Regions from separate parts of the Marinomonas sp. 63XJN7_7_ISO-PGPR-S23-202 genome, predicted to be linked through region 1. Evidence: predicted binding sites of a transcription regulator. Region 1 holds the regulator's gene; each other region holds the start of a gene.
What was found. The regulator FNR, encoded in region 1, switches genes on or off when oxygen is low (the NO sensors DNR and NnrR bind a similar motif). The targets are predictions, from matches to a motif close to TTGATNTANATCAA.
Positions count from the first base shown of each region.

Region 1 (9,793 bases):
GCAACATACAAACACAGATCTTATCAATGGAATCAAATAAGGTTCCATCCCAATCAAAAATCACTAACTTAACCATAGATACCCCTTAAGAATGAAGCGACGAAAGTGTACCATAGCGGGAAAATCAAATATAAGGATTCACAATGACAGCAGGCTATTCTTTAGAAGCACTATCAATTAATCAAACGGCCACCTATATCAAAACCGTCAGCCAAGAAGATGTTCAAAGCTTTGCCCATGTGACAGGCGACACCAACCCTGTTCACTTAGATGCGGACTTCGCTGCTACCACAAGTTTTGGCAAGCCCATCGCCCATGGCATGCTCTCTGCTGGTTTTATTTCAGCGGCGATTGGTACTAAGTTACCAGGGCCTGGCTGTATCTATCTAGAACAAAGCCTTAAATTCAGAGCACCTGTTTATATTGGACAAGATGTCATTACAACAATTACAGTAGCGGAGATTAATGAACGCCGACGCCGTGTGACGCTAAAAACAGTCTGCGAGTGTGATGGTAAAGTTGTCGTCACAGGAGAAGCCGTCGTAATGCTCCCTGCCGCTTTTTAACCTCAAAGCAAGAAAGTTATCGATTTCACGGTGTCGATCATCGCATCTAAAAACCTTAAACGACGCACAAGTCAAAATGCGACAAAATCATTTTGGTCGCATTTTTCTTATAACGGATAAGAGGTTTGAATAATGAAAGTAATCAGCGATGTAAACAATGCGTTGTATAAGCGATCTGCTCTATTTAGATAAATTAGGTTGCTTGACGCCCTTTCTATGATCGCTTATCGTTTTTTACATAATGATAATGTATTTAACCTACAATCAGACGCTTTCATCACAGTCTATTTACAAAGAACTTAATATTGAAAAATATGAGGTATATTGAAAAAAAACTGGGTTTTTTTCTAAGAGAGGCATATATTTATTAATATAAATCATAGGTTAAGGCGTGTATGAACTCCCGATTGTTTGTCATTTCTTTTCTGATCATTTCGTCTTTACTGGCGTTATCTGGTCGCGCTACAGCAAAAGAGATTAATAAGCAACGCTGGCTTCAGCCTAATGTAGCAAAAATTTACTGTGAAGAGGTTGCTCTCGATCAAGAAAAAGCAATAAAAGGAGAGCAAGTTAGCGCTTCTGTTCACCTCTTTACTTTGACTAAAAATTATACTAATTCAAGCGATTATATTGAACAAGTTGGCTACTTTCTAGCGACCAAAACTCACCCTAGAGCACCGCCAGTTTTCTTGATATAGCTTCGCTCTTTCTGACTTTTAAACTTTGGAGAATACATCATGAAAACATTAACTTACGTTTCAACAAGAGAAATCAACACCTTAACCTGGCCAGTAACTATCGAAAATACAACACTATACTCACCTGCTTTATGCGTGTTTACAGACTTTAAAACATCTGCCCCTCGTGTGATCGAATCTAACACGCGCGCCGACGAATTAGTCAGACTAATGAGAAAAGAACACGTCCGCATGAAAGTGGTGGTCGATGCAAAAAATAATTTTGTTGGTGTCATCAGTCTAGAAGACTTGTCAGAAGATGCTTTTATCAAGCACGTGGCGAATGGCTATGCTCGCTCAGAGCTACTTGTTGCAGACTTAATGAAACCAAAAGACAAAGTTCTCGCCCTATCTTACGCTTCACTAAAAAATTCAGATATCGAATCTTTACTTTATAGCCAACGTGAAACGGAAGGTCAGCATTTACTCGTTATTGATGAAGACACAAAAACCATCCGCGGCTTGGTTTCTGCAAGCGATATCACTCGCCAACTGCGTTTAGATATTGACGTTGCTTTCTCTAGCTTTAAAAACATCTATAAAATTGCTTTATTAGGCGAAAAATACAACAGCAAAAAACTTAGGGTTGCCTAATAGAAGATAAAGCACCTTACTTTCAAAAATAAGGGGTTCAAAGTTATGCTTTGAGCCCCTTATTTTTTACCCCTCTCTTTTTTGGATCCAATAATAATAAGACTCACCTTCTTGCTCTTGTTTCACCAAAGTATGACCTAAAAATCGACAAAAGTTGGGGATGTCTCTGGTTGTAGATGGGTCAGTTGCCACCACTTTTAACACCTCAAGCGGCTCTATTTTTTTCATTTCCACGTGCAGCATCATGACGGGTTCTGGGCACATTAATCCGCTAGCGTCTAATAATGAATGGTGTTTCATAATCTGATCCTCCGACTGGTTACCCCTATTATAAACCTCCATGTCAGCTAGACAAACTTTTCTGACAACCAACGCTCAACCATGCTAGCAACCATTGAAGCCACCTGCTCTTGCGTTATCGCCTGCTTTTTGAGTGTCTTAAAATCGTGATCCGCCCCTTCAACCCACATAATATCGATATTCTTGTTGAGTGTTTGCTCCAAAACCCAGTCTGGCTTACCAAACACATCTCTTGTCCCTTGAATAATCAAGCATGGAACATCAACAGAATCCAAAAACGCCAAACGATGCTTCTCCGGTTTACCAGGAGGGTGAAAAGGAAAGCCAAAGCAAATAACACCCTTCACTCTGCTATCCGTTGTCAGTTGCGTCGCCACTCGCCCTCCCATCGATTTACCCGCAACAATGAGTGGTTCCGAGGTACTAAGGCTCTCCGTAAACTCTGGGATCAACTTATTGAAACGCGGTGGTGGACGCTTTTTGCCAGTGGCTTCTTGTTCGCGCATATAGGCAAAAGTCACGGGTATGACAGGACAGCCTTTTTCTTCTAGCTGGCGTTTAATATATTGCAAAAAGCCATTTTTTGTATGACCAGCTCCTGCTCCATGAGCAAGATAAATAGGAAGTGTTTGCATGGATGTATCCCAATACTAAAAGCGTATGTTTTTTAATCTGAATAAAAATTTCCCTATTGAACCGTAAGATTTTTATTTTGACCTTAAAACTTTGATCCAAGTCATACGAACAGAATCCTCATAAGAGTAAACTGCCATTAGAAAATTTAATAGGAAAATATCATGATCTGGGATCCATTACTCATTCAAAAATACAACTTATCAGGCCCTCGGTATACCTCCTATCCGACAGCGCCGTTGTTCGATGCCTCCATTAGCAAAATTGCTCTCATCGACAGAATGTTACGACCTTCAGACGCCCCAATCAGCCTATACTTCCATATCCCATTTTGCGCCCACCTCTGTTACTACTGCGCCTGCAACAAAATTGTGACAAAACAATACGACAAAGGCGAGGAATATGTGGAACTACTTGGAGAAGAGATACGCCTACGTAGCTTAATGATTGATGCTAATCGCCCCGTGACACAACTGCACTTTGGGGGCGGCACACCAACCTTTTTGTCTGAACCACAGTGGCAACAATTATTTGATGTCATTAATCGACATTTTTCTTTGATCACAGACGGTAGCCAGGATTATAGCGTTGAGATTGATCCCCGCGAGATCAGCAAATCAAAACTAACCCTCTTAACAAATATGGGAATAAATCGCGTCAGCATAGGGGTTCAGGACTTTGACTTATCTGTCCAAAAAGCCATTCACCGAATACAGCCAGTTGAAATGGTAGAAGCGCTCGTCAATGACTGCCGCGAACTTGGCATACGCTCTATTAACTTTGATTTAATTTATGGTTTACCGTTCCAAACTTTAAACGGCTTTAAAGAGACATTGAACACCGTTTTGAGATTGCAGCCGGAACGTATTTCCGTCTTTAACTACGCCCACTTACCAGAACGGTTCCCAGCTCAAAAACGGATTCTAGACAACAGTTTGCCTTCTGCAGAAATGAAACTGCATATTCTAAAAATGACCATTGATACATTAATAGAATATGGCTACGTGTACATTGGCATGGATCATTTTGCTAAGCCAGATGATACCTTGACGGTTGCTCAAAAAGAAGGCAAATTACAGCGTAATTTTCAGGGGTACACTACCCATGCAGATACGGATTTAATTGCCTTTGGGGTATCCGCAATCAGTAACTTAAGCGGCGTTTATATCCAAAACCATACCGACCTGTCTCTTTATCAAAATAGCATAGAAAATGGTCAGCTTCCTATAATGAAAGGTTACATCAGTGATAATGATGATAGAATTAGACACAGAGTCATTATGACACTTATTAGTCAATTTAAATTAAGCTTTCAAACAATAGAACAAGAGTTTAACATCCACTTTAGAGAGTACTTTGCAGTAGAACTTGCCAAATTAAGGCAGCTTGAAGCGGATGGCATTATTGAAATTATTAGCCATCCAGAAGATACTATTATAAAAGTAACAGACAGAGGACGATTACTTATTCGCTGCGTATGCATGGCGTTCGATAAGCATTTGAACAGCGTAGTCAAGTATTCGAAAGTAATATAATCTAGGGAGAGTGAAATGCCCGCAACAACACACACACAATCACGTTTCAGCAGCAAGCTATCTTCTCAATGTCAAAATTGCAGCTTAAGCGCACTATGTTTACCCATTGCTCTGGCAGACGAAGATATCAATCGGCTAGATCAAATCATTGAACGCAAACGTCCCCTAAAAAAAGGGGAAGTGCTATTCCATCAAGGCCAGCCTTTTAGTTCTGTCTTTGCGGTAAGAACTGGCACCTTAAAGACTTTTAACATTACTTCCTCTGGGGAAGAACAAATCACTGGTTTCTACTGCCCTAGCGAGTTGGTTGGCCTAAGTGGTATTGATGATAATACTTACCCTATTTCTGCTAAAGCATTGGAAACGACCACTGTGTGCGAAATCCCATTTAGTCATTTGGAGAACCTTTCCTCACAAATTCCGTCCCTCAAACACCAGGTGTTCAAGGTAATGAGCCGTAAAATCGGCGATGACCAGCAAATGATGGTTCTTCTAGGCAAGAAAAATGCCGATGAAAAAGTGGCCTCTTTTCTGCTTAACCTATCAAATCGCTTTAAAAAACGCGGCTATTCTGCAACATCCTTCCGGCTTTCCATGTCTCGTGGTGAGGTTGGCAATTATTTGGGCTTGGCAGTCGAAACCGTTAGTCGTGTAATCACACGCTTCCAAAAAAATGAATTAATCCAAGTAGATGGCAAAGAAATATCCATTATTGACCTTCCAGAAATGCAAAAACTCGTGGGAGTTGCGCCTGATTGTGGTAAAATAGCTCAGTTTTGAACTACAAACTAGGCGCACTTTGATTATGCTTTATGATGATTTCTACGTTAAGTCATTAATTCGTTCTGTTGAAGACTGGCCAAAGCCAGGCATCAACTTTCGAGATATCACTCCTATTTTTAGCGACCCAAAAGGTATGCGCATGGTGGTCGATGCCTACGTGCATCGCTACATTACCAGCGATATTACTCATATCGCTTGTATTGATGCTCGGGGCTTTCTCATCGCAGCAGTACTTGCGTATGAACTACAAAAGCCGCTGATTTTGATCCGTAAAAAAGGGAAATTGCCTGGCAAAACCATTTCACAAGCATATGACTTAGAATACGGTTCCGCTGAGCTGGAAATTCAGGAACACTCAGTAAAAGCAGGCGATAGTGTTTTGTTATTTGATGACCTGATTGCCACAGGCGGCACTCTATTAGCTGCTATTGAGCTTATAACGAGCCAAGGTGCAGAGGTTAAAGAAGTGGCCGCTATTATTGACTTGCCTGACTTAGGCGGAAGCCAAAAACTCCAAGATAGAAACATACCCGTTTTTAACCTGTGTGCATACGAAGGCGATTGACTGCGCATCTGTCTCTCTTTCTAAAGACTGAAGCTTGATGCACGAGAAAATCAATCAATAAAAAAGGTGGCATTAGCCACCTTTTTTATTTATGCACCTTTAAAAAGCCACATCGGCACCGACAGAAACGCCATCATTACTTTTTTGACGCTGACCACTTTTGTATATGGCCTCTGTCGCACCATAATTAACAAAAACACGGGTGTTGTGCGTTGCCATATACTCGAGGCGAGCGTTATAAGTATACATATGATCCAATCGAGAAATCGTTAGCACCTCAGGAGAATAATAACCCGAAGCGTATATGCTTAAACGATTTGCCATAGGGAAGGTATAACGATACCAACCACCTAACGCAACCGCCAATGCAAGATCATTATTTTCGCCTTTTAAGTCAGAATCTAGAGCATAAAGACGCGCTCCCAGTCCAACCTGCAATGGACCAGTCGCATTTGTGTCCCGAATACCCAGTCCAGCATAAAGTGAAGAGGTATCTTTATCCGTATCGTGCGTTCCCCCCGCATCGATTGAAAAAGGGCCTGCATCAATACTAGCATCCGCCTTCAACAAATCGTTTCTTAAGTCCACGCTAGCATTAGAAGCCAATACCATGGAAGAGCTTAGCAACCCTGCGGTCAACAATAGTGCTTTATTGCTTAGTTTCATTAGAACTTTCCTATAGTGAAATAATATTCAATTTATTAAATGCATCTTCTGATTGTTTTAAGCCTTTAAAGTCAAACAGATCATTATCAGCAAGATGGGAAGGCACCACATTCTGCATAGCGGTAAACATAGAATCGGCTCTTCCCGGATAATCTTTTTCCCATTGCTGAAGCATATCTTTAACCACTTGCCTTTGCAGGTTCTCTTGTGAACCACATAAGTTACAAGGAATAATGGGATAAGCCTTCAGATCAGCAAACGCTTGAATGTCTTTCTCCTTACAATAAGCTAATGGCCGAATAACCATATGCTTTCCATCATCGCTTAACAGTTTAGGCGGCATAGACTTTAACTTACCACCGAAAAACATATTTAAAAAGAGCGTCTCAAGTATGTCATCTCGGTGATGACCTAAGGCAATTTTAGTCGCGCCAATCTCTTCCGCAAACCCGTAAAGTGAACCACGACGTAAGCGAGAACATAAGCCACAAGTGGTCTTACCTTCTGGAACGATTTCTTTGACGATGCTGTAAGTGTCTCTCTCTAAAATATGATAATCGACACCCATTTCGTCAAGGTAGGCTGGTAACACATGCTCAGGGAAACCGGGCTGTTTTTGATCTAAATTCACAGCGATGATGCTGAAATGTATGGGGGCGCTGGCTTGTAAATTTCGTAAGATATCAAGCATAGTATAAGAGTCTTTACCGCCAGACAGGCACACCATCACCTTGTCACCTTCTTCAATCATGTTAAAGTCAACAATGGCCTGACCTGTCAAGCGTCTTAGACGCTTTTGCAGCTTATTAAACTCAAGTTTTTCTTTCGGTTTGTTAGATAAATCCATTATGTACACGCTATAAACTAAATGCCGCTATCTTACTATAATCATTATTTTGTCGCATTAAAAAAGCAGCAACTTGATAAAAAGCTTGCACATCATTAACGCTTTGACAAGCTATCAACAAAATGCAACTTAGTCCCGCACAGCTTGCAAATATACTCAGTGCCTTTTTGTGCTCTAGTATGACGCTGTTTGGTGAAAGTATGCGTTTGACAATGACATTGGTAGTAATAACTGTGTTTTGGAGGAGGAACATCGAAGCTGTGGGTACGTTGTGGCGAAAGTCCATACACCTTGTGCATCACAGCCTGCCATTCTTTACCATGCGGTCGCACATCATTTCCGTATATCTGAAATACAATAATATGAGCAACCTCATGGGGCACAACCGTGTCCAAAAAATCCTGAGGGTTTTGCTGGTACATATACGAATTAAAGCGCACTTCATTTTTATGCAAATGCGCAGTGCCTGCTGCTCGACCCTTTTGCCGTAGATTCACATTGGGTAACTTAAACTCAGTACCGAAGAATTGATTTGCTCTGCTTATGCAATCGGCAACTTTTCGTTGTATCGTGGCGAGAGGCTGTTTTGGCGCATCAGACTCATAGGCTTCATTACTCATATCGAAAGAAAGTTGGCTTTTTGCATACATTGGCCCTATTCCTCGTTTGTTCTTACGTCATGCATGATGGTTAACAATTGGTCTGCGCAAGAAGAAATTGCTTCAACGGATAGCCCTGTTAAACGACTCAATGAGGCGACATTGCTCGGTTTATGCTGTTGTACTAGTCGCAATTGACGATCAGACAAGGGATTATTTTGATCCCGACTTTTCCACGCTTTTAATTTGTGCCAATCCGTCAGTTCCTTATGAAGCCTATTCTCATCTAATATTGGATAATAACGCTCATGGGGCAAAAGTATTTGTTCTTCCCCCTTCAATACTCGCTTGGCCTTTTGATTCATGTGCACACAAAAAGTGGTTGAATGGTCTATTTTGATATAACCAAATCCAATTAAATGTCGAATCACCGATTTCCATTGTGTGTCGGTAAACTCTCTACCTTTCCCAAATAAAGGCAGCGTTTCACCATGAATTTTCATAACCGCTTTGCTGCGTTTTCCAAGCAGAACATCAATAAGCACCGAGAAAGGCTGGATCCCTTTTGTATAGTAAATAAGAGAAAGCATTTTTTGTGCCGCAATGGTTGCGTTTTGCTCAGAAGACGGCGACAAACATCGATCACAGTGCCCACAAGGCCCAATCTCTTCCCCGAAATGTGCGAGAAGGTTTTTGCGTCGACATCCTCGACTTTCAAGCACTTTAAAAAGTGCACTCAATCGATCATGGCTTTCATCATCACCAAATTGTTGCGCCTGTAGCATATCCTGAAGCCCGTATAATAATAAAGACTTTGCAGGCTTACCATCCCTGCCAGCACGACCAACCTCTTGAAAGTAGGCCTCTGGGCTGCTCGGCAAATCGTAATGAATAACAAAACGAATGTTGGCCACATCAATGCCCATACCATAGGCAGTGGTTGCCACCATAATGACACCAGACTCATTAAGAAAACGCTGATGATGCGTTTGTTTATCCTGTTCTTGCATTGCCGCATGGTAAGGCAAGCTGGTTAATCCAAGACTCTCAAGCCAACTTGACAATTCTTGGGTTTTTTTCCGTGAGCGACAATAAATAATGCCCTTTTCACCCGCCATTTCATGATGCAAAAAATACAGTATTTGTTGTTTAGCTTTACGCTTTTGAGCTATTTGAATCTCAATATTCACCCGATCAAAGCTGTTTTTTAATAATAAACACTCACTGATTTGTAGAGAATTTTTAATAGTCTGAATCGTTCTTTGATCGACCGTGCCGGTTAACGCGATAATCGGAACCTTAGGAAAAGTGGCGCGAAGCCCACCAAGTTGACTGTATTCTGGCCGAAAGGCCTCTCCCCATTGAGCGATGCAATGGGCTTCATCGATGGCAAAAATAGAAATTTGAATATCTTTTAAAAAACCCATCACGGTTGGCTGCACAATTTTCTCAGGCGACATAAAAAGCAAATCCACTTGATCATGCCGCAGCGCCCATACCAAATCGTCTTGCTCTTCAATATTTAAAGCAGAATTAAAAAAATAGGCGTTAACACCTGCTTTTCGGAGCGTTTCTACCTGTTGCGCCATTAACGACAAGAGTGGGCTAATGATAATGCCAATACCCTCTCGTATTAATCCTGCTGACTGGTAGACTAAAGACTTACCACCGCCAGTAGCGGCCATCAATAAAACATCATTACCCGAACAGAGGGCATCAATGGCTTCCTCTTGCAGGGGACGGTAGGCTTGGTAGCCGAAACGGGAAAGTATTGTGTGTTTGCTTATCATAAGAGAATTATCTCTCAAGTAACGCTATTGTGCATCGATTTTCAGACGCTTTTTCGCTAGAATTCGCCACTTAATTCGCTTATATCACTTTTAAAGTTTTAGGAAGTCTCATATGGCACACCAACCTCTTGATGATCTTGAGTTAGATACAATAGAAACCTTTTTAGAATCCGATCGA
Region 1 is NZ_CM149677.1:2,568,776-2,578,568, forward strand. It holds gene AC0VYG_RS11815 (HAD-IA family hydrolase) at 1-76, opposite strand, end outside; gene AC0VYG_RS11820 (MaoC family dehydratase) at 144-566, shown strand; gene AC0VYG_RS11825 (hypothetical protein) at 974-1,264, shown strand; gene AC0VYG_RS11830 (CBS domain-containing protein) at 1,304-1,897, shown strand; gene tusA (sulfurtransferase TusA) at 1,964-2,197, opposite strand; gene AC0VYG_RS11840 (alpha/beta family hydrolase) at 2,245-2,832, opposite strand; gene hemN (oxygen-independent coproporphyrinogen III oxidase) at 2,995-4,365, shown strand; gene fnr (fumarate/nitrate reduction transcriptional regulator Fnr) at 4,381-5,145, shown strand; gene AC0VYG_RS11855 (adenine phosphoribosyltransferase) at 5,171-5,713, shown strand; gene AC0VYG_RS11860 (YfaZ family outer membrane protein) at 5,813-6,379, opposite strand; gene ttcA (tRNA 2-thiocytidine(32) synthetase TtcA) at 6,390-7,226, opposite strand; gene AC0VYG_RS11870 (SprT family zinc-dependent metalloprotease) at 7,322-7,876, opposite strand; gene AC0VYG_RS11875 (RecQ family ATP-dependent DNA helicase) at 7,882-9,615, opposite strand; gene AC0VYG_RS11880 (YecA/YgfB family protein) at 9,728-9,793, shown strand, end outside.

Region 2 (9,793 bases), 1.3 Mb from region 1:
GCAGTTCAGTCAATTTTTAAAAGACTGGGGGGAACATCACAACCTGTCATAATGTTATAGAAACAGCCTTGTCATGATTGATTCAATTAATGGTGATAAAGGGCAACTATTCATGCTGACGATTAAAATAAATTTATCATATAGCGCTTTCTCTTCTTCCCCAATAAGCACATACTCATCTCGTTACATAACCCCGTAACACAGCCCTTAGGTTGGCTCAAAGCGACTGCAGGTTTATTGAGTGATGACAAATGGTGACTATCATGAGTAAGGGTCAAGACAGCAAAAAGAACGCTAAGAAAAAGCCTCTTTTAACAGCAAAAGAAAAAAAAGCGGCTAAGAACACTAAGAAAAACGAAACCAGTATCTTAGGTAGTAAATAAGAGTCAAAAGGCCATCACAATCCTGTGATGGCCTTTGTTATATCATGCTAATCAGCACTCACACAGGTATCTTATCCTCGAAATGAGAGTAATAAAATATCTTTGATTTTCCGGTCTATTTCTATTTCTGCAGTCTCAAAATCCACTTTCTCAACTAGATACAAAAAAGGCTGAACAGCACGCAATTTTTTCACTGCCTGGGGGTCATCACTCAGTAGCACCGACACATATGAAAAAGCATCATAATAAGCAAAAGCCTGTTTTTTTAGTGCATTCAAATAGGAGTCAACCGCTTCATCGCCAAATACCTGTTTAATCGCCATAACCGAGCCATAAACAGTAGCGCCTTCATACAATGCATTCGTCTCAGCGCCTGCTTTCCCCACAGGATTCAAGCCACGAACCATTTCTTGAATCACGTCAGCAAGTAGCATTACATCATTGGTGAAGCTTCTCGCAGGTATTTGAATTTTATATTGGTAAGGAGCCTTATCATTTTCGAACAACAGCACAGGTTTAGCCGAGTTATCATCGATTTCAAAGCCCACAAACTCTACTTGGGAAGGCGCTTTGCCAAATAAAAATTCAACCGCTGGCAACCAAGCCGTACGTAATTTTTCTAACTGTTCAATCTGTACCGATTTTGACTCAGTCACAACCTCTTCCTTCTTCAAACTTTTAAACTTTTATACAATGGGCGCCATCAACTTGGCTGACACCTTAGATGAGCAGAACCTTATCACATACACAAGATTTCGGCAGTTGAAATTGTCCCACGGTCTCACCCTACTACGAAGCATCAGAAGCCAATGACATAAGCCATTCATTTGCCACTATTGGGGGGTCTCCTCCTCAAGAGTGAACCGCCGCCACGACAGACAGTCATAACCCAAGAAACTACCTTAACTGGCTATCTTTACTACCAGCACGGTTATATAAAGAAGAGCGACCTTTCTTCTCCTGTTCGGACTGACACGCTATACACAAGCGGACGCCAAGAATCGCCTTGCGCCGTTTCTCAGGTATCACAGCATCACACTCTTCACAATGGGTCAAACTCTCTCCTTTGGGCAGGCTTTGCTTAGCACGCTCAACTTCAGAATCTACCGTTGCATCTATTTGATCTTGTACTGCGCCATCTTGCGCCCACCCACTGGCCATGATAACTCCCCTTACGAACGTACCTTGATGAATATCTTACCGCCCTTTTCCCACGACAAGATAGGGGCATTCACACTATCACCATCAAAAAAATGGCCATATAATACATATTTATGACACCATTTTTACACCAACCTTTCCCCTTTCGTTCGACTAACCACACAAGAATACATAAATGAAACATAATACACTTAGAATTCACTGCATATGCTCGTTGTCCTCTCTCATAAAAATGCTCTCGATAATTATTAAGCAGTTGCGGATCGTCAATAAACAGGGGAAATAGAATGAAAAAAACACTTTTAGTGGTTAGCTTAGGCAGCCTCAGTATAACGACTGTTTATGCAGGGGGGATGGACCGCTCAGGTCAGCCCATTACAGCCCTGTTTGAAAAAGGAACCTATTTAGAGCTCAACGCTTATACCGTTAAACCCAATATCTCTGGTTCTTTGGGTCCTCTCCACTCTGGTGATGTCAGCAAACGCTTTACACAATTTGGCGGCGCTTATAAACAAGATCTTTCAAACGACTGGTCGATGGCAATCATAGTCGATCAACCCTATGGCGCCGATCTCCGCTACCCATCAGGGACGGGGTATCCACTTGCAGGAACCACCGCCTCGGTAGACTCGGTGGAAGTAAGCGGTATCTTGCGCTACAAAATTAATACGCCTTTTTCGGTCTACGCAGGCGCACGAAATCTTACCTCCAAGGGGAAAGTACATTTACCCAGTGCAACCTACTCGATGAAGACCGACACTCAAAACGATTGGGGCTACTTAGTAGGGGTAGCCTACGAAATCCCTGACATTGCCCTACGAGCCGCACTGACCTATAACTCACCAATCAAGATCCACTTTCAAAATAATGAGGCCATCACAAGCCATTCGCTGGCCGCCGAAACACCGCTTAATGTCACCATGCCAAAATCCGTCAATTTTGACTTTCAAACGGGCATCACTCCCACCACATTATTACTGTTTTCAGCACGCTGGGTGGAATGGAAAAAAACGCAAATTACCCCCAAGTTTTACACGACCTATGTCAAACCTGGAGAAAATATCGTTGATTACGGTGAAAATACGATTTCTTATCGCTTAGGCATTGGTCAAAAACTCACAGACACCTTGTCTGGTTCCTTAGCGGTGGCCTATGAAAAATCGTCCGGTAATATCGTCAGCAACCTTTCCCCAACCGATGGCTATAAAGCCTTAATTGCCGGACTGAAATATCAAGCAACACCAAGTACGGCCATTGCGGCAGGAGTCAGCTATTCATGGATTGGTGATGCCAAAACCAGCCTATCGGGAAACGACACCAAATTCGATAATAATCACGCCACGGGATTGGGGTTAAAAGTGTCCCATCATTTCTAAATACACTCACGTTAGATTTATGAAAAGACCTCAGGCAAGGTCTTTTTTTGCTTCACGATCGGCCATCACCAAGACCACGCCACCGACGATAAAAAAGACCATTAAAGACAATACGCCGAGCGAATACCCTGTAAACTGCAGGCCAGCGAACGCGAGTACATGCCCCTTCATAAAATAAGTAAACAGCGCAATCAAAGCGGGCCCTAAAATGGCGGCGAACTTACCAAAGATATTAAAAAAGCCAAAGAATTCCGCCGATTGCTCAGGCGGAATCAAAGAGCCAAAATACGATCGACTCAAAGACTGAACGCCACCCTGCGCGGTGCCAATCAACACCGCCAGTAGAATAAAAGCACCATTAATCCAAGACGACGGCATAGATTCCATCAAAGCGGCTACGAGGGTAATCACCCCATAAGTAGCAATGCCAAACAAAATCATGGTGCGCGTTCCAAGGGACTCTGACAGACGACCATACAACAAGGTACTGGGCCAAGCGATAATCTGAATAGCTAATACAATCAGCACTAAATCCACTTGTCCCATGGTCGAGTTTTTCATACCAAAATCCATCGCCATCACAATGATGGTATCGACCCCATCAATATAAAGAAAATAGCCAATTAAAAAGAGATAAATCGCTCGTTGTTGTTTGATTTTTGCCACTGTCTGCGCCAGTCGACGCCAAGTATCTTTTAAAGGGGTTGCAGAGGGTGGAATACCGTATTTTTGTTCGACGTTCTTTAACAATGGCACAGTGAAAATAAGCCACCAAACAGCGGTAATCAAAAACGCCGAGGCAAATCCCATCATCGTAATGCCATCATCATTTTTGAAAAAGGCAAAAATAATACCTAGGGTGATAACAAACGGAATGGTCGAACCAATGTAGCCCCATGCAAACCCTGCTGCAGACACTTTATCCAAACGATTTTTGGGTGAAACATCCAACAAAAAGGCATTATAAAAAATATTCGCCCCAGCAAACCCCAACATAGCAATATTGTAAATTACCGCCGCTAACAACCACTGAGTATCCCCCACTAACATCATGGCAGTAACACTGATAATCCCTAAAAAGGCAAACACACTAAATAGCTTTTTCTTATTCCCTTGGTAGTCGGCAAAGGTGCCAAGCAAAGGTGAAATAATAGCAATCAATAAAAATGCGACCGCATTAATCAAACCAATAGCGGTGGTACTGTCTTCTGGTGCAAGGCCCGCACGCTGACTGATGGTATTAAAAAAAATCGTATAAATCGTCGTCGAGATGATTAACGAAAAAGCCGAGTTACCGACATCATAGACAACCCAACTACGCTCCGTTTTTGTAAAAGCATTGGACACAATATGACTCCCTTAAAAGGATGACAGACCTTTAGAAAACGACAAAACATGTCGACCACCTCATGTACTACAACAAGAGAGTGACTTTTTTGTGTCAGCAAACAGACGACTCAAGCCATCAACAACTCCATCACCCCTCTTTTTTATGCTGAATCCTTGTCATAAATCAAATCATTCTATGACCAGCAGGGCCACAATAGCATCAAAGATCACGAAAAAACATGTGGCCTAAATATACAAAGAGGTAAACATCATGAGTAGTACATTCTATATACCTGCTGTAAACATCATGGGCGAAAACGCGCTTAACGATGCCGTCAAACAGATTCAAGCATTAGGCTTTACACAAGCATTGATAGTGACAGATCCAGGCATGACCAAATTGGGCGTGACAACCGAAATCAAAACCCTTCTGCAAGAACAAGGGGTACAAAGCTTGGTGTACGATGGTGTTCAACCTAACCCAACAGTCGAGAATGTGAATGCTGGTCTTGATGTTTTGCATACGCACCAATGTGACTGTGTTATCTCTCTCGGCGGTGGCTCTGCTCATGACTGTGCCAAAGGCATCGCACTGGTTGCGACAAATGGCGGCCACATTAGTGACTATGAAGGCGTGGACGTTTCTAAAAAGCCACAACTACCATTAATCAGTATCAATACCACCGCAGGCACCGCCTCTGAAATGACACGCTTCTGTATCATTACAGACCAAGAACGCCATATAAAAATGGCCATTGTCGATCAAAATGTTACACCAATCCTATCGGTTAACGACCCGAGATTAATGGCGGGAATGCCCTCAGCTCTTACCGCAGCAACGGGGATGGATGCCTTAACCCATGCCATTGAAGCCTACGTCTCTACCGCAGCCGATCCGATTACTGACGCTTGCGCCATTAAGGCCATTGAACTCATCCGTGACAACCTACACGAAGCGGTTCACAACGGATCTAATATGGAAGCTCGCACTCAAATGGCTTATGCACAGTTTCTAGCGGGGATGGCCTTTAATAATGCCTCTTTGGGCTATGTACACGCCATGGCGCACCAACTTGGTGGATTCTATGACCTGCCACACGGTGTTTGTAACGCTGTTTTATTACCCCATGTGCAACGCTACAACAGCCAAGTGGCGGCCCCTCGTCTGAAAGACGTTGCGAAAGCTCTAGGTGTGGAAGTTCAAGGAATGAGTGACAAAGAAGGCGCGGATGAAGCCATTGCTGCCATCGTCAAATTATCTCAGAGCGTGAATATCCCTGCAGGCTTAAAAGAGCTAGGTGCGAAAGAAGAAGACTTTGCTACACTGGCAAGCAATGCGATGAAAGACGCTTGCGGATTCACCAACCCAATTCAACCAAGCCATGAAGATGTCGTCGCCATCTTCAAATCGGCTTTCTAACCCAACCGCGACGAAACCACAGGCCTTGTAGCCCATCTACAAGGCCTTTTTTTCAAAATTTGATATGTACTTTATCCAGTAAAGCAAATAGCTGTTTCCAAGCACCGAAAGCCTTTCCTATTAAGCATACGAAGAATCGCTTTTTAGGTAGCGCGCCTCATTTTTCAGGATAAAATTCAGCGATTACTTAACAAAATACCACCGCCCATAGTGATAAATAAACCACCCGTCACTTTAGATATTTTGGTTTCCATGTTCTTCAAAGAGAAGCGTTTTCCTAATCGAGCCATGCCAAAAGCGTAAGCGATGTGGACGCAGGTAACAATAGCGCAGATGGTGACAAACATAACGGAAAACTGTTGGTAGGCAGGCAAATCAAGCGTTAAAAACTGAGGTAAAAAAGCCGATAAAAAGATCAATGTTTTGGGATTACTCGCCGATACCAAAAAGGCTTCAACAAAAAGCGCCCCACCGGCTTTCTTGTGAGTGACGTTGGTATCCAATGCATCAAACGCTGACTTTTTGTTCGCCCTAATCGCCTTGATACCAAGATAGATCAAATAAGTTCCACCCATGATTTTCATCACCAAAAACCAAGTGGGTAACGTTTGCAGGAGAGCACCCACCCCCAATGCTACAAGACAGACAATAAGAAACTGACAAGAGAGGTTACCCAAAATGGTAATAAAAGCCGACTTCCAACCAAACTGAATGCTGTTTTTAAGCACCAATAATACGTTCGGACCAGGAGAAAGCGTGGTCACTAAATACGCCAAGAAAAACACCGTCCATATGTGAAATTCCATCATTCATCCCTCTCTATAGATAAAAATCCGCTAAAAATATAAAACCCAGACTGACAGGGTAAAATAAGGCACCATGACCGACATAATCGTGGTCATGATCCACTATTTACTGATCACCCAAATAGACCATTCAATTTAGCATATTGCAATAACATAATGGTTTTCCCATCTCTGATCTCACCCGAATCCACCATATCGCAAGCCTGTTTAAAGTCCAACTCCAGCACGTCGATGTTTTCTTGCTCGTGCTCAAGACCACCGCCTTCCGATACTTTCATATCGTCCGAGTATTCCGCCACAAAAAAATACAACAACTCCGTTACAGCACCAGGGGACATATAGGCTTCAAACACCTTCTTCACCTTGTCCACTTTAAAACCAGTTTCTTCTTGGGTTTCCCGCTTGATACAGTCTTCTGGATTATCCTGATCTAAAAGCCCAGCACAGGTTTCGATCAACATCCCATCAGTATTACCATTCAAATAGGTCGGTATCCGAAACTGACTCGTCAGAATCACGCTTCTTTTCTTCAGGTTATAAAGCAAAATTGTCGCCCCATTGCCCCGATCGTAGACTTCACGCTCTTGCCGTTGCCACTGCCCTCGCTGATTCTGCAAGTCAAACGACACCTTATTTAAGGTGTACCAGTTATCAGATAAAAGCGTTTTTTCTAGATTACGAATAGTCACACCCATAATTTTCCCTTTCGTTTATACAATAGATACCAGATGAGATTGATAACATAAAAAATTAGCTTTGTAGCCAGACTGACACCACCAAGGGCTAAACAAAAAATAAGAAAATCACCCAAAAAACCAGATACTTCAGCAGGTTTTATCTAAAAAATATCATATAGAGATTTTACTATTCGTTAAGTAGAGAGTAAGTTAATGACTCCCATTCTCTTTAACGCTTTGCCTGACTTAAGTGGACGGCCCAATAGAGTACAATAACGGTGATTTATGAGCGAGCCACATCCAACAGAAGAGTTTGAGCAAGAGCTGTTTTCGCTCATTCATCGGTTGCTACCTGTTGATGGCATCCGTTTTTTTATCTATGTGCCATGGGCACAATTAAAGCAGGAACTCAGTTCAGACCACGACCTTGATGACATGATGGAAGATTATCCAAAGAAATATTGGTCCATTGATCCCATGCATCCCTCTCATTATGAGGATGCTGATCACACTGTTATTTGTAATTCTCAACTTATGAGCCATGAAGAATGGTCGCAAACCGAAATTCTCAATAAGTTCTACCGCCCAAATGGCTATTTCCACAACTGTGATATGTTTTTCCGACAAAAAGATCGCATTGTCGCGATTCTATCCATGGTACGTAAAAAGCCTGCTTCGCCCTTTACAGACGCAGAAATGGATCTGCTTCGCCACACCCAACCCTTTATCGAATATTGCTTGGCGAAGATGTATATCTCTGAACGAGCGCATAACCGCTCAAGTTTAATTGACGAATACCATCTCACGGCCCGCGAAGTTGATGTTATCGAAATTGCCCTCACAGGAGTCAGCAATAAGGTTCTCTGCCGACATTTGGGGATATCATTACCCACCCTTAGAACCCACATGCAACGCATCTATAGCAAATTAGATGTTCATTCGAATGCAGAACTGATCTCGAAACTCGCCAAATACGCCCTCTAAGCTCTTAGACAGAGGGAAGAAAATCACAGGTTAGTTACACTCACCATCTTTACTCAAAGGTCTGAAAAAGCAGCTTCGACGAAACGAAGTTGCGCGACTCTATGGCGTTTCAGGGTCAGTAGAAGAATGTAGTGGTCTAATAAAATCGGCATACCCAACCCCCTTGGATCCCACGCCTTCGCGGGGATGACGGTGATCAGTCGTTTCGACGCGACGAAGTTGCGCGACTCTATGGCGTTTCAGAGTCCGTCAAAAAATCCCTTTCTCACATCTAAAGAAACAATCCATGCCTTACGTTAAATAGCGTTTAGAGAAAGTGTGTCGTATACAAAGCCGATCACACGCTTCTCGTTAAAACAGATCTTTTGGTTACTTTTGTATCGTTTGACAAAAGTTACACGCTCAACAGAGCGGAAAAAAGGTCATGAATGCCAAGCCATTGAGAGAATACCGAACTTACTCGCAAACCCAAAAACAACCCCATCCAGCTTCCCCTTGGCAAGGGGAAGAGCATGAGAGTCTGACTAAAGTCAAACCTACCCCTCTCCCTCGCCTTCAAAGACACAAGGGAAGGGAATCTCCACCAATACAGCGGCATCTTCGTAAGAAGCAAAATAACAACTACGTCATTTGACGTATCCCCCTGGGTCATTCTGCGAATACATTTCTTGACGATTTCTATAGATACTGACTTGGCTTACTTAATTTGATTCAAGCCGTGTTGAACACGGTATTTAGATCATTAGCTCTCTCAAACGACAAGCCCATTAGAAGGAAGACTCGAACATGAAAATGAAGACGTTAGTTTCCGCTATAGCCTTAACTGGGGCGACGCTGATCGCCCTGCCATCGTTGGCCGCCGATACGATTAAGGTCGGGGTGTTGCATTCGCTTTCTGGCACCATGGCGATTTCTGAAAGCACACTAAAAGATACCGTGTTAATGCTGATCAAGGAGCAAAATGCCAAAGGTGGTTTGCTGGGTAAGAAACTTGTTCCTGTGGTTGTAGATCCCGCTTCTAACTGGCCATTGTTTGCGGAAAAAGCCCGCGAGTTAATCAGTAAGGACCATGTAAGTGTGATCTTCGGTTGCTGGACGTCGGTCTCCCGTAAATCAGTGCTGCCAGTATTAGAAGAACTCAATGGTTTGATGTTCTACCCGGTGCAATTCGAAGGGGAAGAGTCTTCTAAAAATATTTTCTACACTGGCGCCGCGCCAAATCAGCAAGCGATTCCTGCGGTAAATTACCTAATAAACGATTTGGGTGTGAAACGTTTCGTTCTTGCTGGTACAGATTACGTTTATCCTCGTACCACCAATAAAATTCTTGAAGCCTATTTAAAATCGAAAGGCATTCCGGCTAAAGACATTATGGTCAATTACACCCCATTTGGTCAGTCTGATTGGCAGTCTATCGTTTCTCAGATCAAAAAATTCGGTAGCCAAGGAGTAAAAACAGCCGTTATTTCCACCATCAATGGTGACGCAAACGTGCCTTTCTATAAAGAGTTAGCGAACCAAGGGATTTCCTCTGAAGACATTCCTGTGGTTGCCTTCTCCGTGGGAGAACAGGAACTGTCTGGCATCGATACCAAACCCTTGGTGGGGCATTTAGCGGCATGGAACTATTTTGAAAGCGTTGATACGCCAGAGAATG
Region 2 is NZ_CM149677.1:3,853,141-3,862,933, forward strand. It holds gene AC0VYG_RS17870 (LysR substrate-binding domain-containing protein) at 1-52, shown strand, start outside; gene AC0VYG_RS17875 (hypothetical protein) at 455-1,039, opposite strand; gene AC0VYG_RS17880 (DksA/TraR family C4-type zinc finger protein) at 1,281-1,544, opposite strand; gene AC0VYG_RS17885 (OmpP1/FadL family transporter) at 1,832-2,920, shown strand; gene AC0VYG_RS17890 (MFS transporter) at 2,951-4,267, opposite strand; gene yiaY (L-threonine dehydrogenase) at 4,521-5,669, shown strand; gene AC0VYG_RS17900 (LysE family translocator) at 5,846-6,478, opposite strand; gene nudK (GDP-mannose pyrophosphatase NudK) at 6,589-7,170, opposite strand; gene AC0VYG_RS17910 (helix-turn-helix transcriptional regulator) at 7,438-8,136, shown strand; gene urtA (urea ABC transporter substrate-binding protein) at 8,923-9,793, shown strand, end outside.
Region 2: the regulator FNR is predicted to act here: its motif matches at 4,424-4,437, upstream of yiaY (L-threonine dehydrogenase).

Region 3 (9,793 bases), 390 kb from region 1:
CATTTAATACAGCATCCGCTGCTTCATTCGCCAACATGGCAACGGTGCGCATCACCACCAAAGCAGGAGAATCCGTTATCTCGGAAACCTTAATCCCTGCAGCAAAGAACGCATCCACCACCTGCTGAAAAACGTCATCTGGCGTATTGTGAGCACGAGATAAAGCAAGATGTGTTGTCTTTTGATAATCCAAAGCCAGATCCACCAGCACCAAATTCTCTAGCGACTCGCTATTGGCTCGCTCGCTTGCCATGCGTCCATCGGTCAATACCACTGTCGCATCGCCGATTTTTAAAGCATTAAGCGCTGATGAAGGGTCTTGTTCGATGGTAATGCCCGCACCACTGAGACGCATAACTAATGCAGACAGAGCATCAAGGTTCCCCATAGCCACACATGAAGGCGCAGGATGATGGGAAGGAGGAACACAATGCGGCTCAGGTTTTACCGCACCTTCTTTATAGGAGTAAAAACCTTCGCCACTTTTACGACCAAGGTAACCGGCATCGACCAGATCTTTTTGAATCAAGGAAGGTTGAAAACGAAAGTCACCATAATAAGCATCAAAAACCGAACAGGTCACAGCATAGTTAACATCTTGACCAATTAAATCCGTCAGTTCAAAGGCCCCCATTCGAAAGCCTCCAGCCTCGCGCATTAAGGCATCTAACGTCGCACAATCGGCTACCTGTTCTTGTTTCAGTCGCAGACTTTCTGCATAAAATGGACGTGCCACTCGATTAACAATGAACCCAGGTGTCGATGCCGCATACACAGGGACTTTCCCCCAAGCGGCCGCTGTATCAAATACCGTTGTCGCGATCTCTTTCGAGGTAACCAAACCTGAGACCACTTCCACCAACTTCATAATCGGGGCGGGGTTAAAGAAGTGCATTCCCACCATACGCTCTGGATGTTTCATTCCCGCTGCTAAACGGGTAATGGAAATAGACGAGGTGTTTGTCGCTAAAATACATTGCGCAGAGCAAATAGACTCTAGTTCCGCAAAGACCGCTTGCTTCACGTCCCTATTTTCAACAATCGCCTCAATCACTAGGCCAGCATGTTCAAAATCCGCTAATTCATTTGCCACTTGTAGGTTGGCGACTGTTTGCTGAACTTGCTCTAGGGTGAATTTTTTACGCTCGACTAAGCGGTTCAGTTGCTTTTCAATGGAAGCGATGGCTTCTTTTGCAGCATCAGCACGATTATCATAAAGCTTCACAATATGACCTGATTGAGCTGCTACTTGGGCAATCCCAGCGCCCATGGCACCAGCCCCAATCACACCAATCATCATTGATTTGTCTAAAGCCGCCATCATTATTCTCCTTTAAACTCAGGAGTACGTTTCGCCATAAAAGCAGCCACCCCTTCACGATAATCTTGGGTTTGTCCCGCTAAGCGCTGCAAATCACGCTCTAAAAGCAATTGCTCTTCTAAGCCATGATCAAATGTCTGATTTAACGCCCGCTTAATATAAGCCAACCCTTTTGTAGGTTGCGTCGCCAAATGCTGAGCCAGGGTTAAGGCTTCTTGTCGAAGTAATTCATCATCCACAACGCGGTTGACTAATCCCATTTCCAACGCGGCGTCGGCGCTGACAGGTTCACCCAATAACGCCATTTCTTTTGCCTTTGCCATCCCTACTAAGCGCGGTAAAAACCAAGTACCACCCGAGTCTGGAATCAGCCCAATTTTGCAAAACGCTTGGATAAACTTGGCTGAACGCGCCGCAATAATCAGATCACAGGCTAGAGGAAGATTAGCACCTGCCCCCGCCGCAACACCGTTCACCGCGCAAATAACAGGCATAGGTAAGGCTTGAATGGCTTTAATCAGAGGATTGTAAAATTTCTCGATCGAGAGACCTAAGTCGGGTGCATCAGCAGTGGGATCCACATTGCGATCAGACAAATCCTGCCCGGCACAAAATCCTCGACCTTCCCCAGTCAAAACCAAGGCACGAACCTGTTTATCACTCTTAATTTGTTTAAACGCCTCACGCACCTCTAAGTGCATGGCCTCATTAAAACTATTAAGTGATTTAGGACGATTCAGGCTAAGCAGTGCCACACCCGAGTCCACTGAATATAAGATATGTTGGAAGCTCATTAAGATAACGCTCCTATTATTGTTGGACACTTTGAACACGGCGTGGTGCAAAGGCCTCTTCTAAATTATTGACCCGTAAATTTGGCAGAACGTTTTTCTAAGAAAGCAGCAATGCCCTCTTCACGGTCTTTGGTACCAGCCAATACCGTAAAAGCATGCCTTTCGAAACGTAGACCCGTACTGAGGTCTGTCTCCATGCCTTTTAGTATGGACTCTTTCGCAAGACGTAATGCCAATGGACTTTTTTTAGCAATCTGGGCAGCGACTTCCATCGCTCGGGTAAGGGTTAATTCTGGTTGGGTAATTTCACTAATAAGACCTGCCTCTTTTGCTTGAAGCGCGTTAATCGGCTGGCCTGTCAGCACCATTTGCATGGCAAGGGATTTACCGACAGCACGTACAAGGCGCTGGGTACCACCAGCTCCGGGCATGATGCCTAGATTAATCTCTGGCTGACCAAATTTGGCATCGGTTCCGGCGATAAGAATATCGGCGTGCATTGCGAGTTCGCAGCCCCCCCCTAAACAGTAACCATTAATGGCTGCAATAAGAGGTTTAGGAAAACGGCTAATACTTTGCCAACTTTGTTGACGAGGGTCCTTTAGAATCCCCACCATATCTCGCTCGGCCATTTCTTTTACATCTGCCCCTGCCGCAAACACACGGGCAGAACCAGTTAGTACGACAACTTTCACTGACTCATTCGCTTCAGCTTCTTCTAATGCCAGCGCCAACTCACCCAGCATGGCGGTTGTCAATGCATTTAGCGCTTCAGGACGATGCAACTGAATTTGCTGTACACCATTGGCCGGTGAATGAACATCTAGCATGCTATATAGACTATTGGACATTTGACCTAACTCACTATTTGTTTAACGCACGGTTTATTTTTTTATTTGTCAGCCTTAAAGACGCGATACATTGATCTAAGTCATGATCAGCCATTATAAGATGGACCAAAAAGAGACACAGTTCAATGTTTTTTTTAATTTTTTTTGTATCACTTAAAGGATGTTCAAAAATTTCTCAATAAAGCATTAAAAAACAATAAGTTAAAGATTAAAAAAAGATAAAATTGATTTTTACCAACTGATTACTCGGTAAAAAAACCAAAATTTAGATTAGATTAAGACACAATATTTGTATAAAATTCCAAATAGTTGAAGTATTAAACAGATAGCCAATACCAAATACAAAAAGAGACAAATACAAAAGAGAGAAAAACGATGGCCTGTTACAAAATTGATGGTGTTACGCCTGTAGTTCACCCAACCGCTTATGTTCATCCTACTGCTGTTTTAATTGGTGATGTTATTATTAAACAAGGCTGTTATGTTGGCCCAGGCGCCTGCTTAAGAGGAGACTTTGGCCGTATTACCATGGAGGAAGAATCTAACTTACAAGATAACTGTGTTGTTCATGGGTTTGCTGGCAGTCATACCATCATCGGCAAACATGGGCATATTGGCCATGGCGCTATATTGCATGGTTGTGTTATCGGTGAAGACAGTTTGATCGGTATGAACGCCGTAGTGATGGACGAAGCGAACATTGGACCAGAATCTATTGTCGCCGCAGCGGCCTTTGTTAAAAGTCGTTTTTCTTGTGACGCTCGCTCACTGCTAATGGGCAGTCCAGCAAGGCTCGTCCGACAAGTCGGCGATAAAGAGTTAAAATGGAAACAAACCGGAACGCAAGAGTACATAGACCTGACCACTCGCTGTTTGGAGTCTATGGTTGAGTGTCATCCCTTAACCGAACCTGAAGCCGATAGACCCAGCTTGAAAACGGGCCATCATAAGCCAAAAAATAATTAGCTTTACTCTTAAGGCACCATTTCAGAGAATGGTGCCTTCAATCAAACGATACTCATAGCCTGTCTCAATGAATGAATTAAAAACACTTAACACTCTACTGAAGCGTTTTCAAAACCAAAAACCTATTAGAGCCTCCTCTTTAATTATTTCTCTGTATGGTGATACCATCGAGCCACACGGCAGTACCGTTTGGTTAGGTAGCCTAATCAATGCCCTGGAACCGATAGGCATTAGCGAACGTTTAATGAGAACCTCAATTTTTCGACTGACGCAGGACGGTTGGCTAGAGAGTGAAAAAGTCGGCCGTAAAAGCTATTACCGCTTAACGACGCAAGGACACAGAAAATTCGAGCAAGCTTTTCAGCGCATTTATAGCCCGAACATACAAACTTGGAACGGTTCATGGCTACTCATCATTGGCAGCCATCTCAACCCTGATGAAAAAAAGCAACTAATGGATGAGCTTCAATGGCAAGGCTTTGCCACGTTTTCCACGCAACTGATTGCCAGCCCATGTTGCGACAAACAAACCCTCAAAGCGATTTTGCTCTCCCTTAATCTAGAAGAGAAAGTCATTGTCTTTGAGGCCTCATCAAACACTCAGTTTAGCAACAAACCGATACAAGAATTGGTTAGAGACTGCTGGAATCTGGATGCTCTCAGCCAACATTACCAAGAGTTTATCGAATTATTTTTACCGGTTTGGCAAGAGCTTTCCGAGCTGGATATACTTGACCCGCAGTCTTGTTTTTTAACGCGAACCCTACTGATTCATGACTACCGTAAACTCTTGCTAAGAGACCCGCATTTACCAAGAGAACTTCTCCCAATAGACTGGGAAGGCAGAGCCGCACGTCAGCTGTGCCGAAACATTTATCGCAAACTCACGCCAGCAACGGAAAAATGGATTGAGCACAATCTAGAGTCCGTTCACGGGCCATTGCCAGAAGCTAACGCTTTATTTTATGAGCGTTTTGGCGGTCTTAACATCTAACACGCCCCGGTCATACAGGGCATCAGATAATAACGCCCTGTATGATATTCATTGCCTTGCTACTTTCCCCACTGTTCAATCGTTTCAACAAAATGACTCAGGAATGCGTTCGCCTGATAGGCATCTAATGCCCTATGATCAATGCTAAGGGAAACATAACATTTGGGACGAATGACCATGGTGTCCAGTCCATCTATCTCTTCAACAACCACCCTTTTTTCCAGCTTACCAATGCCCAAAATCGCCACCTGGGGCTGGTTAATAATAATGGGGGCCGCCAACAGGCTACCACTGACTCCATGATTGGATATGGTAAAGGTTCCTCCTTTCATGTCCGCTGGGGTCAACTTACCCTGTCTGGCGCGCTCCGTTTGCTGTTGCAGCAAGGTAGCCACTTCAAACAGTTTCTTCATCTGTACCTGCTTAATAACAGGCACAACAAGTCCATCATCTCCCAACGCGGTCCCCACTCCGATGTTAATGTCTTCCAATACTTCTAAGCTTTCCTCATGAAATCGTGAGTTGATAACAGGGACTTTTTGGATGGCCTGGGCCGCAGCCACCACAAAATACGCGGTAAAGGTCAACTTCACACCCGCTTCATCAAAGCCCATTTTGCACAGTTTCCTGTGCTCTATAACGGCCCCCATATCCATTTCAAACACACTGGTGACATGGGGCGAAGTACGCAGCAGGCTGTCCACCATATGATTGGCAATGGCTTTACGCATGGGCGTATGGGGAATCATTTGGCTCTTTGCTTCGCTATTGTTACCTGACGAGATGGGAGAATCTGAATCATCGGCCCCCATAGCAGGTTTTTCATTGATAAAAGCCAGAATGTCATTTCGAGTCACCCGCCCCCCCATTCCTGTACCAGCAATTTGCTCTATATTGAGATTATGCTTTCTCAGTAACTTTCTAACCGCTGGACCAATAAGATGACGCCGATTTTCTTTTCCTCTTACACGCCCTGCTAATTTAGGCGCTGCGGCATCCTGTGGGCGGTCTTTGTTCGAATGCTCAGACTCAGCAGAATATTGCTCGCTGGTTTCCAACTCGCTACCTATGGATTCGCTGCTTTTCTGTTTTTGATCTTGCGTCAGACCACTTTCTAAATTGCCACAGTCTAAATAGCCACTTTCTAAATAGCCAAATATGGTTTTTTCACCCACCTCTTCACCAGGGGACACAAGCATTTTGTCTATCACCCCATCCTGCTCAGCACACACCTCCATTGCCACTTTGTCGGTCTCAAGCTCAAGGATGGGCGCTCCTTTTGTCACATGCTCCCCTTCTTTCACTAGCCATGTAGACAGGGTGGCGATCGTGCCTTCCAGCGTGTTATTCGGCAATGTAATCTCAATTGATTGATTCATAGCATCCCCTCACACTTCAATTTGGCTTTTCATTGCGTGAGCAATGGTGTCTTCATTGGGAAGTGCTCGATCTAACAAGCCACTATTATGAGGGCTGGGGATATCGGGCATGGTCAAGCGTTTAATGGGTGCATCCAAAGAAAAAAACAGCTCATCCGCAATCGTGGCGGCGATTTCAGCCCCAAAACCAGCGGTTTTATTATCTTCATGAACAATTAGACAACGTCCCGTTTTTTCCACAGATTGAAACACTGCCTCCTTATCCCAAGGCTGAATGGTTCTAAGATCAATCACCTCAATTGCCATATCCAAACCCTTTGCCGCCTTTTCACAGCGCTCTACCATCGCCCCCCAACAGACAACCGTTAGAGCAGTTCCGACTAGAATTGTCCTCGCTTTGCCAAACGGAATTACATAGTCATCTCCAGGATATGGTCTACGGGACCAGCTATTATCCAGCAAAGATCGATGCTCAAAGAAAATGGTTGGATTGTTGTCTCTTAGGGCATAGCGCAACAAACCCACCGCGTCTTCGGCATTAGAAGGCATGGCAAGTTGCCAACCCACTTTATGCGCCCATTCCACTTCGTCACTCATGGAGTGCCATGGGTCACCTCGACGTGCAAACCCTCCGGGAATTCGAACAACCATGGGCGCAGCAAACTGGTTATGGGTACGCCAGCGCATAATTCCCGTATCGGACAGTTGCTCTGCAGCTGGTTCAGCGTACTTACGGAACTGTATTTCCGGCACCGGCATCAACCCATTCAGCGCCATCCCCACAGAACGCCCAATAATCCCTTCTTCAGATAAGCTAGTGTCAAACACTCTGGCGTCACCAAACTTTTCATTCAGTCCTAAGGTTGCACCGTGCACTCCTCCTTTTGGTCCAACATCCTCACCAAAGACAATCACTTTGGGGTTAGTAGACAATTCATAATCCAGTGTTTTACGAATGGCTGTGATCATATTAAGACGGGAACCCTCAGGTTTGGGTTCTTCACTATGATCAGGAAAACGATGACCATCCGCTGCCAACCCGCCTCTAAGTTGCACCTGATCTTTTTCCGCGTAAACAAAGCGAGTCAATTGCTCTGGATCCGGCTGTGTACGCTGCTTCGCCCGCTCAACGGACTCACGAATCTCTCGATTAGACTGTGCTTCTAGCTCTTCCCATTCCTCCAAACTCATCAGGTCGTTTTTTAGTAGATAGCGTTTGAGTTTAGGGAGCGGATCTCGTGCTTGCTCTTCAGCAATAAAATCGGCCGTTTTATAGGTTTGTGTGTCCTGGAAAGTATGCCCACATAGACGAGGCACTTTCAGCCTTAATAAACAGGTACCTTTACCGGAACGGACATAATCCACGGCTTCTTTTATCAGCAATGGCGTCCGTTGCGGGTCTGTACCATCACCATCGATAATTTTCAGGTTTTTATAAGAACGTAGGTTAGCGACTTGATCGCCACCTGGGGTTTGCACCCCTTGAGGGACAGATATACCGTAACCATTGTCTTCAATATAAAACAAATGCGGCAAATGATTGGTGGTTGCAATATTCAATGCCGACCAAAAACCGCTGGTTGACATGGAGGCATCCCCTCCCATGGAAACGCCAATGGCCCCCGTATAACTAAAATCTTTTAATTGATTTTTACGATAAAGAATGGACTGTGCCCAACCAGAGATCGGCGTGTATTGCGCCCCGACGCCGCCACACATAGGAAACAGCATGGCACCATTTCTATTGGCATTGGGAAAATTACATACCACGCCAATGTCTCTTCCATCACTGTAGCCTCCGGCTTTGGCCATTGGGGAAGCAACAACATCATCTAAATGAATGCCAAGGCTCATTACAAAAGGTCTAGACCGATAATAGCCGGTTGCCCCATCGTGAGGATGGGTTAGCAGAGAGCCTAACAAAATCTGGGCAAAATCGTGACCACGGGCAGAAAACTGATTAAACACCAGCTTTTCAGGCACCAATTCTTTCTCTTCAATCTCATCAAGGGCTCGCGATTGCAACATCAATCGGCTGATATGCCTCCAATCGACAGCAGGCTCACTTTTAGGGGGACGCTTTGTGCGGGTAGCTTCTCTCAATACTTGATTCATAGTCGTACACCATTTTGTTGGCAGCTTTTCAGCTTTATTGTTATTGGTATGATGTAGTTAATGTTATCGATACTTCAGCGAAATTATCTTTCTTAATTGCTGAGCTTTTGCCAAACTAAGCAATATCGTTTCTCCAAATAACAATAAATGGAAACATTCTTATGCTTGATAAGTTTGATATCAGTATATTAGCCGCTTTACAAAAAGACGGACGCTTAAGTAACAAGGAGTTAGCCGAGAAGATTGGTCTCTCGACCGCGCCATGCTGGCGACGCTTAAAACGTTTGGAGGATGAAGGCTATATAACCAACTATACGGCTGAGTTAAACGCCAAAAAAGTGAACTTGCATGTGATCGCTTTTGCTCAAGTGTCAATGGACAACCATCACCCAGAAACCTTGGCCCCCTTTTTGACAATTGTACGGGAATGCCCAGAAATACAAGAATGCCATTCCGTCAGCGGTGATTGCGATTTCCTGTTAAAAATCATCACCAAAAACTTAGACAGTTATGACGAGCTGTTAAGTAAAAAGCTGCTCCAAGCCAAAGGCGTGCGCTCCGTCAACACCATGTTTTCAATGAAACAGCCCAAAATCACCAGAGAATTTCCTTTGAGCTTATTTCCCATCAGTGAACCGACTTGACGACCCACTACTGCCATTTTGATTGCCAAAAGCGCTTGGCGATAGCACCTTGGATGTTGTACTGTTGACAGTAATGGAGCCCCATATTGTTGGATTTCTCGTCATTGAGCTTTCGTCGAGCCATGAGCAGGTTCAATAATGACCCGGTAAGGTCTATCAAATAACAATAATGAAGAAGACCTTTGTGTGAAATCGCGGACGAAGCCGCCGTGCAAAGGTCTCATAAAGAAACTCCAATGAGGTCTAGATGAAACCACTTCTTCAATCTCATCATAATCACTTGCCCGTTGAGGTGTTTGCTTCTGAACTCCATCAAGTCTGCGGATTATTTAACATAGAGCCTCAATCCAGCTCGAGTGTTATTAATGGTGGCATAACAACAAGGCACTTTGGCGCATTTGAGGCCGCGATTGTTGATGTTGACTCTGTGCATATAGAACGGGATAAAGCATCCATACGCCAAGACCCTGGGGAATACTTTTTCCTATTAATACAAGATTCAGGATACAGCCAGGTTCAGCAAGGGAATAATTCTGTGGGGTTACGTCCTGGCGATATGTTTCTTGTCGATTCCGTCAAACCGTCTCTTTTTCGATACGATTATGGCCAATCCCGTCAAATATCGTTTCATATTCCCCGTGAAGAAGCCATACATCGCTTTGGTAATGTCGATTGTGGTGTAAACATCTCGCGGGATGATCCTCTTTGGCTTGCCATATACTCTGTTCT
Region 3 is NZ_CM149677.1:2,179,725-2,189,517, reverse strand. It holds gene paaH (3-hydroxyacyl-CoA dehydrogenase PaaH) at 1-1,324, opposite strand, end outside; gene paaG (2-(1,2-epoxy-1,2-dihydrophenyl)acetyl-CoA isomerase PaaG) at 1,324-2,115, opposite strand; gene paaF (2,3-dehydroadipyl-CoA hydratase PaaF) at 2,181-2,966, opposite strand; gene AC0VYG_RS10075 (phenylacetic acid degradation protein PaaY) at 3,342-3,932, shown strand; gene paaX (phenylacetic acid degradation operon negative regulatory protein PaaX) at 4,000-4,926, shown strand; gene AC0VYG_RS10065 (dihydrolipoamide acetyltransferase family protein) at 4,986-6,305, opposite strand; gene AC0VYG_RS10060 (alpha-ketoacid dehydrogenase subunit alpha/beta) at 6,315-8,420, opposite strand; gene AC0VYG_RS10055 (Lrp/AsnC family transcriptional regulator) at 8,582-9,064, shown strand; gene AC0VYG_RS10050 (helix-turn-helix domain-containing protein) at 9,312-9,793, shown strand, end outside.
Region 3: the regulator FNR is predicted to act here: its motif matches at 3,037-3,050, upstream of paaF (2,3-dehydroadipyl-CoA hydratase PaaF).